3 regions of the Desulfovibrio sp. ZJ746 genome follow, and region 3 is predicted to be linked to each of the others. Evidence: predicted binding sites of a transcription regulator. Region 3 holds the regulator's gene; each other region holds the start of a gene.
The links. The regulator sigma-54, encoded in region 3, starts transcription at its own class of promoters, with help from an activator protein. The targets are predictions, from matches to a motif close to CTGGCACGGNNNNTGCTT.

Region 1 (3,272 bases), on a different contig from region 3:
GAAGCTGGGCGCCGGGGACGTGATCCTCACCTGCGGCGCGGCCGGCGGCCTCAACGCCTTTTTGCGCGCCGTGCTCGAGCCCGGGGAAAAGGTGCTTACCTTCGCGCCCTATTTTGTGGAATACGGCTTCTATGTGTCCAACCACGGCGGCACGCTCGAGGCCGTGCCGAGCAAGCCCCAGGACTTCGCGCCCGACCTCGCCGCGCTGGAGCGCGCCATCGACGAGAAAACGCGCGTGGTGCTCATCAATTCGCCGCACAATCCCACCGGGGCCATCTACAGCCGCGCCGACCTTCAGGCGCTGGCGGCCCTCCTCGAGAACAAGAGCCAGCAGTACGGCCGGCCCATCTGGCTCGTGGCGGACGAGCCCTACCGCTTCCTCGCCTATGACGGCGCCGAGGTGCCCTCGGTGCTGCCGCTCTATCCCTACGCCGTGGCGGTGAGCTCGCTCTCCAAGAACCTGTCGCTGCCCGGCGAGCGCGTGGGCTATGTGGTGCTCGCGCCGCAGATGCCCGAAAAGGCCGAGCTCATGGCCGCGCTCACCTTCACCAACCGCATCCTGGGCTTCGTGAACCCGCCGGTGGTGGGCCAGCACATCATGGCCGCGGCCCTCGGCAGCGCCGTGGAGCGCGAGATCTATGCGGCCCGGCGCGCGGCCATGGCCGAGGTGCTCAGCGAAGCGGGCTATGAGTTCTTCATGCCGCGCGGGGCCTTTTATTTCTTCCCCAAGGCGCCCGGCGGCGACGACGTGGCCTTTGTGGGCCGGCTCATGGAAGAGCGCGTGCTCGCCGTGCCCGGCTCGGGCTTCGGCTGGCCCGGGCATTTCCGGCTCGCCTTTTGCGTGGATGAAAAGGTCATCCGCGACGCGGCGCCCGGTTTCGCCAAGGCAGCCGCTGCCGTGCGCGCCGGGAAGGCGGACGGGGAGGCGAAGGCATGAGCGCTTTTTGCAGATGTATGCGGCCTGCGCCGTTCTTTCGTCAGCGCTTTGGGGCGCTGGCTTTCGCCGTCCTTTTGCTTGCCCTGTGGGGCGCCGCCCCGGCCGGCGCGCGCGACGAGGCCCCCAAGGCCGCGAAGCATGCGGCGGTCACGTGCCTGGCCGCCCCGGGCGACATCAGCGTGGGGCAGGCGAAGGACCTGCTTGCCGCTCCGCCGGCAGGCCTTGTCATCCTCGATGTGCGCACCCCGCAGGAGTTCCGCCAGGGGCATCTCCTCGGGGCGCGCAACATGGACTTTTTCGGCGGCAGCTTTGAGAGGCAGGCCGAGGCCCTCTCCAAGGACGCGCCCGTGCTCCTCTATTGCCGCACCGGCAAGCGCTCGGCGGCTGCCGCCGAGACCCTGGGCGAGGCGGGCGTGAAACACATCTACCATATGCACCAGGGCATCGAGGCCTGGCGGCAGGCCGGGCTGCCGCTGGAGCAATAGGAAGCGGGGGCGGGCGCCCGTCCCTCTTGCGCAAGCCGCAAAGGCCCGGCGCGCTGGCACGAATGCTGCTTTATATGCGGCGGTGAGGAAAAATTTTCCCCGCCGCCGCAGTTTTTTCCCGGAGGCAGCAGCGTGAACTCGTCGCTCTATATCGGCGCCACCGGCATGAAGGGCCTGGCCCAGGGCATGCAGGTAACGACCAACAACCTCGCCAATGTCAGCACCATCGGCTACAAGCAGCAGGGCATCCTCTTTTCGGACATGCTCTCGCAGGGCCAGGCCTGCATGGGCAACTGGTGGAACGCCCAGGAGGACTCGCGCGTTGCCCTCGGGCAGGTGGGCATGGGCCTGCAGGTGGAGTCCATCCGCACCATGTTCCAGCAGGGCGGGCTGGAATCCAGCAATACCGTCACGGACATGGCCATCAACGGCAAGGGCTTCTTCCAGGTGACGGACGACAAGGGCGGCACGTTCTACACGCGCGCGGGCGATTTCAGGCCCGACAACGAGGGTGTCTGGCGCACGCCCACGGGGCTCGCGCTCATGGGCTACCAGATCGGCGCGGACGGCAGTCGCGGCGAGCTTTCCGCCGTGCAGGTGGACAGGTTCGCCACCATCCCGGCCAAGACCACCAGCAAGGTGGAGCTGACCCTCAACCTCAATTCCAAGGCGGACAAGAGCACCGGCGGCGAAAATCCGTATTTCTCCCTGCTCGACCAGTATGACGGCCGGGGCAGCAAGCCGCTCGCCAACGACGCCTACACCTACAGCCAGCCCATGACCGTCTATGACGCGCAAGGCAACGCCCGCACGGTCACGGCCTATTTTGACGGCGCGCCTTCCGATTCGCCCAACCGCTACATGGAATTCATCATCGCGGCCGACACCGAGCTCAAGTACGACGCGGACGGCAACGCCATCATGCCCAAGCCGGGCGACGGGCTGCTCATGAGCGGCGTGCTCCAGTTCGATTCGGCGGGCAATCTCAAGAGCATGGCCGCCTTCACGCCCACCACCGAGGGCAGCAAGGACCTCAAGGACTGGGTGCCGGCCAGTCTTTCCGGGGGGCTCCCGCAGTTCAGCCTCGACGGTGCGCCCATGACCCTCGACCTCGGCATCCGCTCGGCCGGCGGCTGGCAGAACGCTCCCGCCACCGCTGCGGACGTGGGCACGGACATGCACCTTCTGCCCAACATGGGCGAAAGCGCCATCCTCTCCCAGTATCCCACCACGGCCTTCGCGAGCAGCGGCCCCACCAGCGCCTACACGCAGGACGGCTACAGCGAGGGCTTTTTGAGCAATGTGAGCATCCGTAACGACGGCACGGTGGTGGGGCTCTTCTCCAACAGCCAGAGCATCGATTTGTGGCAGATACCCGTGGCCCGGTTCACCAGCGAGGACGGCCTGCGCCGCGAGGGCAGCAACCTCTTTTCCGCCACGCCCGAGTCCGGCCAGATGGAGCTCGGCATGGCCGGCACCGAGAATTACGGCACCGTCCAGGCCTACAATATCGAGCTCTCCAACGTGGACATGGCCACCGAGATGGTCAACATGATCGTCACCCAGCGCGGCTTCCAGTCCAACAGCAAGGTCGTGACCACGGCGGACCAGATGCTGCAGAAGGCCATGGAGCTCAAGCGGCAGTAGGGCGCACCGCCTGAAACGCGGCGCCGGCGCCGTTGCCGGGGAGAAAAATTTTCCTCCCCCCGGGAGCGCGTGGTGCGTGCCGCGCTTTCGCGCGGCCCGCGCATATACGCAGAGCCTGCGGGCGCCCTATCCCCGGGTGCGCTCGCGGGCTGCAAATTCTTCCTCTTCGCTTTCTCCCATCCTCTTTTTCCACCGTCAGGCCG
Region 2 (3,272 bases), on a different contig from region 3:
CCGGGCCTGGGCCAGCGCCCCCCCCTCCACCTGCGCCGTGGCCGCCAGCGCGGCCTCCAGCGTGCCCACCTTGTCCTGCAGGGCGTCGGCATGCGTGCGCAGGGTCTCAAGCTGCGCCTCCTCCAGAGGGCACTTGGCGCCGCCCATGGCCTCGCGCGTCCTGATGAGCACTTCCGCGGCCTTCGCCTGCGCCTTGCGCGCCGCCGGGAGGATCTGGGCGCGCACCATGTCCGCCAAAATCTGGCCCTCGATGCGCACGGTCTTGGCGTAGTTCTCCAGCAGGATCTCCTGCCGGGCCTCCACCTCGCGCTCGCTGAGCACGCCGGGGCGCACGAAGACCTCCATCACCTCGGGGTCGGTGTAGTGCGCAAGCGCGTCCACGGTGTTGGCGTGGTTGGGCAGGCCGCGGCGGCCGGCCTCCACGGGCCATTCCGCCGAATAGCCGTTGCCGTTGAACACCACGGGCATATGCTCGCGGAAGAGGCGCGGCAAGAGCTCCTGCAGGGCGGCCGTGAGATCCTTGCCCTCAGCCAGCGCCGCCTCCAGCTCCGTCGCGATGTCGTCCAGCGCGCAGGCGACCGCCGCGTTGAGCGCGATGTTCACCGGCGCCACCGACTGCGAGGAGCCCACGGCCCGGAACTCGAACTTGTTGCCCGTGAAGGCGAAGGGGCTCGTGCGGTTGCGGTCCGAGAGGTCGCAGGGCAAGGGCGGCAGGGTGGAGACGCCCACCTCCATCACCGGCGCGCGCTCGGCCGCGGCGTGGCCGCCGCTGATGATGTTCTCGAGCACTTCGGTGAGCTGTTCGCCGAGATACACCGAAAGGATGGCCGGCGGCGCCTCGTTGGCGCCGAGGCGGTGGTCGTTGCCCGCGCCGATGGCGCCGAGCCTGAGGGCCGTGGCGTGCTTGTGCACAGCGCGCAGCACCGCCGCGAGGAACACGAGAAACTGGGCATTGTCCTGCGGGGTGGAGCCGGGGTTGAGCAGGTTCTGTCCGTCCGAATCGCAGAGCGACCAGTTGTTGTGCTTGCCGCTGCCGTTGACGCCGGCAAAGGGCTTTTCGTGGAGCAGGCAGACGAAGCCGTGGCGCCCGGCGAGGTGCCGCATCATGTTCATGGTGAGCATGTTGTGGTCGCAAGCGAGGTTGGCGTCCTCATAGACCGGGGCGATCTCGAACTGCCCGGGGGCGACCTCGTTGTGCCGCGTCTTGGCCGGGATGCCCAGGGCGAGCAGCCCGTTTTCGAGGTCCTGCATGAAGCTCATGACCCGGGCCGGGATGGCGCCGAAATAGTGGTCTTCCATCTCCTGGCCCTTGGGCGAGGGCGCGCCGGCGAGGGTGCGCCCGGCGAGCATGAGGTCGGGCCGGAGCGCCGCGAGGTTCTTGTCCACCAAAAAGTATTCCTGCTCCGGGCCCACCATGGGACGCACGCCCGTGGCCGAGCTGTTGCCGAACAGGCGCAGCACGCGCAGGGCCTGCTTCGAGAGCGCGTCGATGGAGCGCACGAGCGGGATCTTGCGGTCCAGCGCCTCGCCCGAATAGGAGTAGAAGAAGGTGGGGATATGCAGGGTGGCGCCGTAGGGGCCGTCGATGATGAAGGCCGGCGACATGGGATCCCACGCCGTATAGCCGCGCGCCTCGAAGGTGGAGCGGATGCCCCCGGAGGGGAAGGAGGAGGCGTCCGGCTCGCCGCTGATGAGCATCTTGCCCGAAAATTCGCTGATGCCGTGGCCGCCTGCCGCGGGCGAGAGAAAGGCGTCGTGCTTTTCGGCCGTGAGGCCCGTCATGGGCTGGAACCAGTGCGTATAGTGGGTGGCGCCCCGCTCGATGGCCCAGTCCTTCATGGCGTTGGCGACCACATCGGCGATGGCCGGGTCGAGGCGGCTGCCCTCGCGCACGGTCTTTTCGAGCTTGCGGTACACGTCGCGCGGCAGGCGGCGGCGCATGGTGTCGAGGCCGAAGACATCGCGGCCGAACAGGGCGTCGGCGTCGCGCGGGGCGGCACCGGCCCCCTGTGTGTTGGGAGGCGTGACCGGGGGCGTGGCATGGGCGCGGGCAACAGCCTCGCTGCGGGGAGAAGCCATGGGAAAACTCCTTTGCAAGGGATGGGTGCGGCCGGCCGCAGGGCGCGAACCGCCAGGGGGGTGGCACCCGCGCAAGACGACAGCCGGCCGGCACAAGGCCCCTTGGGGCATAAAACATGCCAGCGGCGGCGGGGAGCCGCCCCTCTTGTGCTAATGATGTGGTTTTTCAGAAGAAATTTCACTTCTGCCGAAAATTCCCGCGCGAAAATCCCGTGCGCCCGACACAATGCGGAGGAAAAAACGACGAAAATGTCGTTTATTGCTTCGGCTGCACCTTAAAATATGGCGGCACGAGGCAAAATCAGGAAAAAAGCCTCATAAATCCACGCTGATAGCGGAACCTGCGCCAAAATATACTTTTTCGTCGATTTTTGGGAGATGAAGGAGCTTGTGCCGCCGCCTCAGGCCGCCAGGAGGCGACCAGCGGCGCCCCGGAAAAGCCCGCAAAAAATCGACAAAAATGTGGAATCTTGATGCGACATGGGCGCGAAAGGCACTTCGGAAGGCGGACGGCAGGCGCGCGGGGCTGCCCCGTTCAGGAAAGAGGACGCTTGCCCTGCCGGAAGGTCTTGTAGCTCAGGCCGTATTTCTTGAGCCTGAGGGCCATGACCCGCTCGGTGAGGCCGAGCGCGGCCGCGGCCTTGCCCATGTGGCCGGCGCAGGCGTCAAGCGCCTCCACGATGCTCGCGCGCTCCACCTCTTCCAGGCGCCCGGCGAGGCTCCCGGGGGGAGGAGGCGCGGCCGGGCGCCCGTCCCCGGACCCGGGCGCGGCGCCGCCGTGCAGGGCGGGCGGCAAATGCTGCGGCAAGACCACGCGCTCGGGCCCGAGCAGGAGCGCGGCGCGCTCCATGACGTTTTGCAGCTCGCGCACGTTGCCGGGCCATGCGTACCGCTGGAGCATGTCCATGACGGCGAGCGAAAGGTGCGCGGGCCCGCGCCCGCCGCCGGCGAAGCGGCCGAGAAAATGCGCGGCCAGCGGCAGGATGTCCTCTGGCCGCTCCCTGAGCGGGGGCAGGCAGAGCGGGAAGACATTGAGCCGGTAAAAGAGGTCGCGGCGGAAGGCGCCGGCTTCCACCATCTGTTCGAGGTCGCGGTTGGTGGCCGTGATGATGCGCACATCCGCCCGCAGGGTTTCCATGCCGCCCAGGCGCTCGAAGGCCCGCTCCTGAAGCACCCGGAGGAGCTTGGCCTGC
Region 3 (3,272 bases):
TGCTGGCAATGGGTTTGGGGCTGACGGTATTTTTCTGGACGCCTTTCCTCCTTTTCGGCTCGTACCGTTCCTAATACCGTCTTTTTTGCGATTTGTCCCTGGTTTTCACCACACCCTGTTGGACAACCCATTGCCCAAAAAGCTAAGTCCCGCAAGGCTTTTTAGACCTTGCGGGACTTTTTTGGACTCTCTGGTGGTGCCGAAGGGGAGACTCGAACTCCCACTCCCGAACGGGAACTAGACCCTGAACCTAGCGTGTCTACCAATTCCACCACTTCGGCTCGGAATGGAGTTATAGAGGGTTTCGTCCAGCTTGGCAAGCATTTTCTCCACACAGGTCAACGCAGGTTCTGCGGCAGGGGCAATCTGCACTGGCTGGACGCGAATATGAGGCCCCGGATCAGCACGCTTCTCCCACGCGCTGGCGCCCTGCCGGTTGCGTTCTTTTTTTAAGTGTGGCACAGTTATTGAAACGCGGCACCAAAACCACGCGTGGCTGCGGCTTTGGCCACAGTTGCGCCACGTGCAACTCACGGCAACGACGGACATAACTCGCAATGGCCCTGGAACTGCGCCAACAAATGAAGCTTGCGCAGCAACTGGTGATGACACCCCAGTTGCAGCAGGCCATCAAGCTGCTCCAGCTTTCGCGCGTGGAGCTTCTCGAGACCGTCCAGCAGGAGATGCTGGAAAATCCTTTTCTTGAAGAATTTTCGGGTGATGACGCAAGCGACCAGGCGCCGGCGGAGCAGCGCGAGGGCATTGAGGAAGACGCCTATGACCGGGAGCTCGCCAAGGACGCCTCCTGGGAAGATTACATGGGCGAGTTCGCCAGCACGCCGCGCGATTCACAGTCCCGCGAATTCGAGTCCGCGGAGGAGATTTCGCCCCTCGAGGCCCGTTATGCCGCCAAGCCCACACTTGAGGGGCACCTGCTGTGGCAGTTGAGGCTTTCCCCACTCACGGACGATCAGAAGGCCATCGGCGAAGTCATCATCGGCAACCTGTCCTCCTCCGGCTATCTGGCGGCCACCGATGAGGAGATTGCGGAGCTCGCGCACTGCGACCCGGCTGCCGTGCGCCCGGTGGTTGAGCGCATCCAGCAGTTCGACCCCGTGGGCGTGGCCGCGCGGGACGCCAGCGAGTGCCTGCTCATCCAGCTGAAAAATCTCGGCTATGACCGCGACCCCATCCTCCGCGAGCTCGTGGAATCGCACCTGGAAGACCTGGAGGCCAAGCGCTACAAGCCGCTCTTGAAGAAATTTCACCTCGACATGGAGGAACTGCGCGAATACCTGGACATCATCCAGAGCCTCGACCCACTCCCCGGCGCCGGTTTCGGCGGGGGCGAGCCCACCTATGTGAGCCCGGATGTGTTCGTCTACAAGATGGGTGACGACTTCGTCATCCTGCTCAACGAGGACGGGCTGCCGCAGCTCCAGCTCTCATCGCTCGCGCAGATGGACATGGAGGGCGCCTCGGAAAAGGAAAAGGAATATTGCGCCGAAAAAGTCCGCTCCGCGTCCTGGCTCATCAAGAGCCTCTACCAGCGGCAGCGCACCCTGTACAAGGTCATGGAGAGCATCGTCCGCCACCAGCGGCCTTTCTTTGAAGACGGCGTCACCAAGCTCGCGCCGCTCATCCTCAAGGACATCGCCGACGACATCGGCATGCACGAATCCACGGTGAGCCGCATCACCACCAACAAGTACGTGGCCACGCCGCACGGCATCTTCGAGTTAAAGTTTTTCTTTAATAGTGGCCTCGCGCTGGACAACGGCACCCAGGTGGGCTCCGAGAGCGTCAAGGCGCTTATCAAGAAGTTCATCGCTGAAGAGGATCCCAAGAATCCCCTCAGCGACGAGCGCATCGGCGAAATGCTCAAGGAACGCCTGAAGGTGAATATCGCCCGCCGCACAGTGGCCAAGTACCGCACCGCGCTGGACATCCCCTCGTCCTCGCGGCGCAAGGAGCATTTCTGAAAATCGGGCGTTGCGTCCGGGCCTGCCATCAGGAGCACCCCAAGGAGGAACCATGAATATCACTTTCGCCTTCAAGAATTTCGAGGCGTCCGATCACCTCAAGAAATATGCGCGCCGCCGCATGGAAAAACTTGGCCGCTTTTTCGGCAAGGCTGCCGGGCTGGAGGTAAATGTCATCCTCACGGTGGACAAGTTCCGGCACCGTTGCGAAGTGAACGTCAGCGGCGAGGGTCTGCATATCAACGCCACGGAGCAGGCGCCGGACATGTATGCCGCCATCGACCTCGTGACGGACAAGGTCGAATCGCAGATCAAGCGCAAGGTCTCGCGCGTCAAGGAGCAGCGCCGCAAGGCCCGCAACGCCGAGATCGACGTGTTCACCTACAACCTCGACAGCGAGGCCACGGACGTGGCCGAGGCGGCGGACGACGCGGCCGTGGTCGGCACCGACCGCTTCGCGCCCAAGCCGCTGCATCTGGACGAGGCCCTCATGCAGCTCGACTCCATCGGCAGCGAGTTTTTGGTGTTCCTCAATGCGGAAAACGGGCGGGTCAACGTCATCTACCGCCGCCGGACGAGCGGTTACGCGCTGATCGACCCCATCCTCTAGCCATGGTGCCCGCCGGCCCGCAGTTCGCCCGCGGGCCGGCATAACGGGGAGGACTGCCATGCCCCGTTCCGTTCCTGAAGACGCGGCCAAGGCCACGGCCTCGGCGCCCGCACCGGGCCCCTCCGTACCCTGCGGGGAGAGCCCCCGGGTCAGCATCGTGACGGGCCTTTCCGGCGCCGGTAAAAGCACCGCCCTGCGCGTTTTTGAAGACCTGCGGTACCTTGCCGTGGACGGCCTCCCTGCCAGCCTGGCTCCGGAAATGGCGGCCATGATGCAACGCGACTCCATGCGGCATTTCAAGGGGATCGCCCTCGGCATGGACATCCGCCAGGGCAATTTTCCCGAAGAACTCCATGCCGCGCTTAGCGAGCTCGCGCGCATGGGCATCCGCCCGCAGTTGCTTTTTCTCGAGGCGGACGACAAGACGCTCATGCGCCGCTATGCAGCCACGCGCCGGCCGCATCCGCTGGAACGCGAGGGCATGGGGCTCGAGGCGGCGCTCCGTGCGGAACGCGAGCGCCTGGAGCCTCTGCGCGGCATGGCGGACCTCGTTCTCGACACCTCGCGCTTTTCCATCCACGACCTCAGGCGCGCCATCCAGAAGCGCTGGAGCAGCGAGTCCGGCTCGGGGCGCTCCCTGCGCGTCAACATCATGTCTTTCGGCTTCAAGTACGGCATCC

Region 1: a site for sigma-54 is predicted at 1,476-1,493, ahead of G7Y54_RS04555 (flagellar hook protein FlgE). Genes of this name have one in related genera too.
Region 2: a site for sigma-54 is predicted at 2,185-2,202, ahead of G7Y54_RS09925 (glutamine synthetase III). Genes of this name have one in related genera too.

What each region holds. Positions count from the first base shown of each region.
Region 1 is NZ_JAAKEK010000002.1:44,517-47,788, reverse strand. It holds gene G7Y54_RS04565 (pyridoxal phosphate-dependent aminotransferase) at 1-937, shown strand, start outside; gene G7Y54_RS04560 (rhodanese-like domain-containing protein) at 955-1,422, shown strand; gene G7Y54_RS04555 (flagellar hook protein FlgE) at 1,555-3,069, shown strand.
Region 2 is NZ_JAAKEK010000006.1:68,699-71,970, forward strand. It holds gene G7Y54_RS09925 (glutamine synthetase III) at 1-2,079, opposite strand, end outside; gene G7Y54_RS12765 (sigma 54-interacting transcriptional regulator) at 2,615-3,272, opposite strand, start outside.
Region 3 is NZ_JAAKEK010000001.1:576,378-579,649, reverse strand. It holds tRNA gene G7Y54_RS02620 (tRNA-Leu) at 195-281, opposite strand; gene rpoN (RNA polymerase factor sigma-54) at 558-1,982, shown strand; gene raiA (ribosome-associated translation inhibitor RaiA) at 2,035-2,592, shown strand; gene rapZ (RNase adapter RapZ) at 2,651-3,272, shown strand, end outside.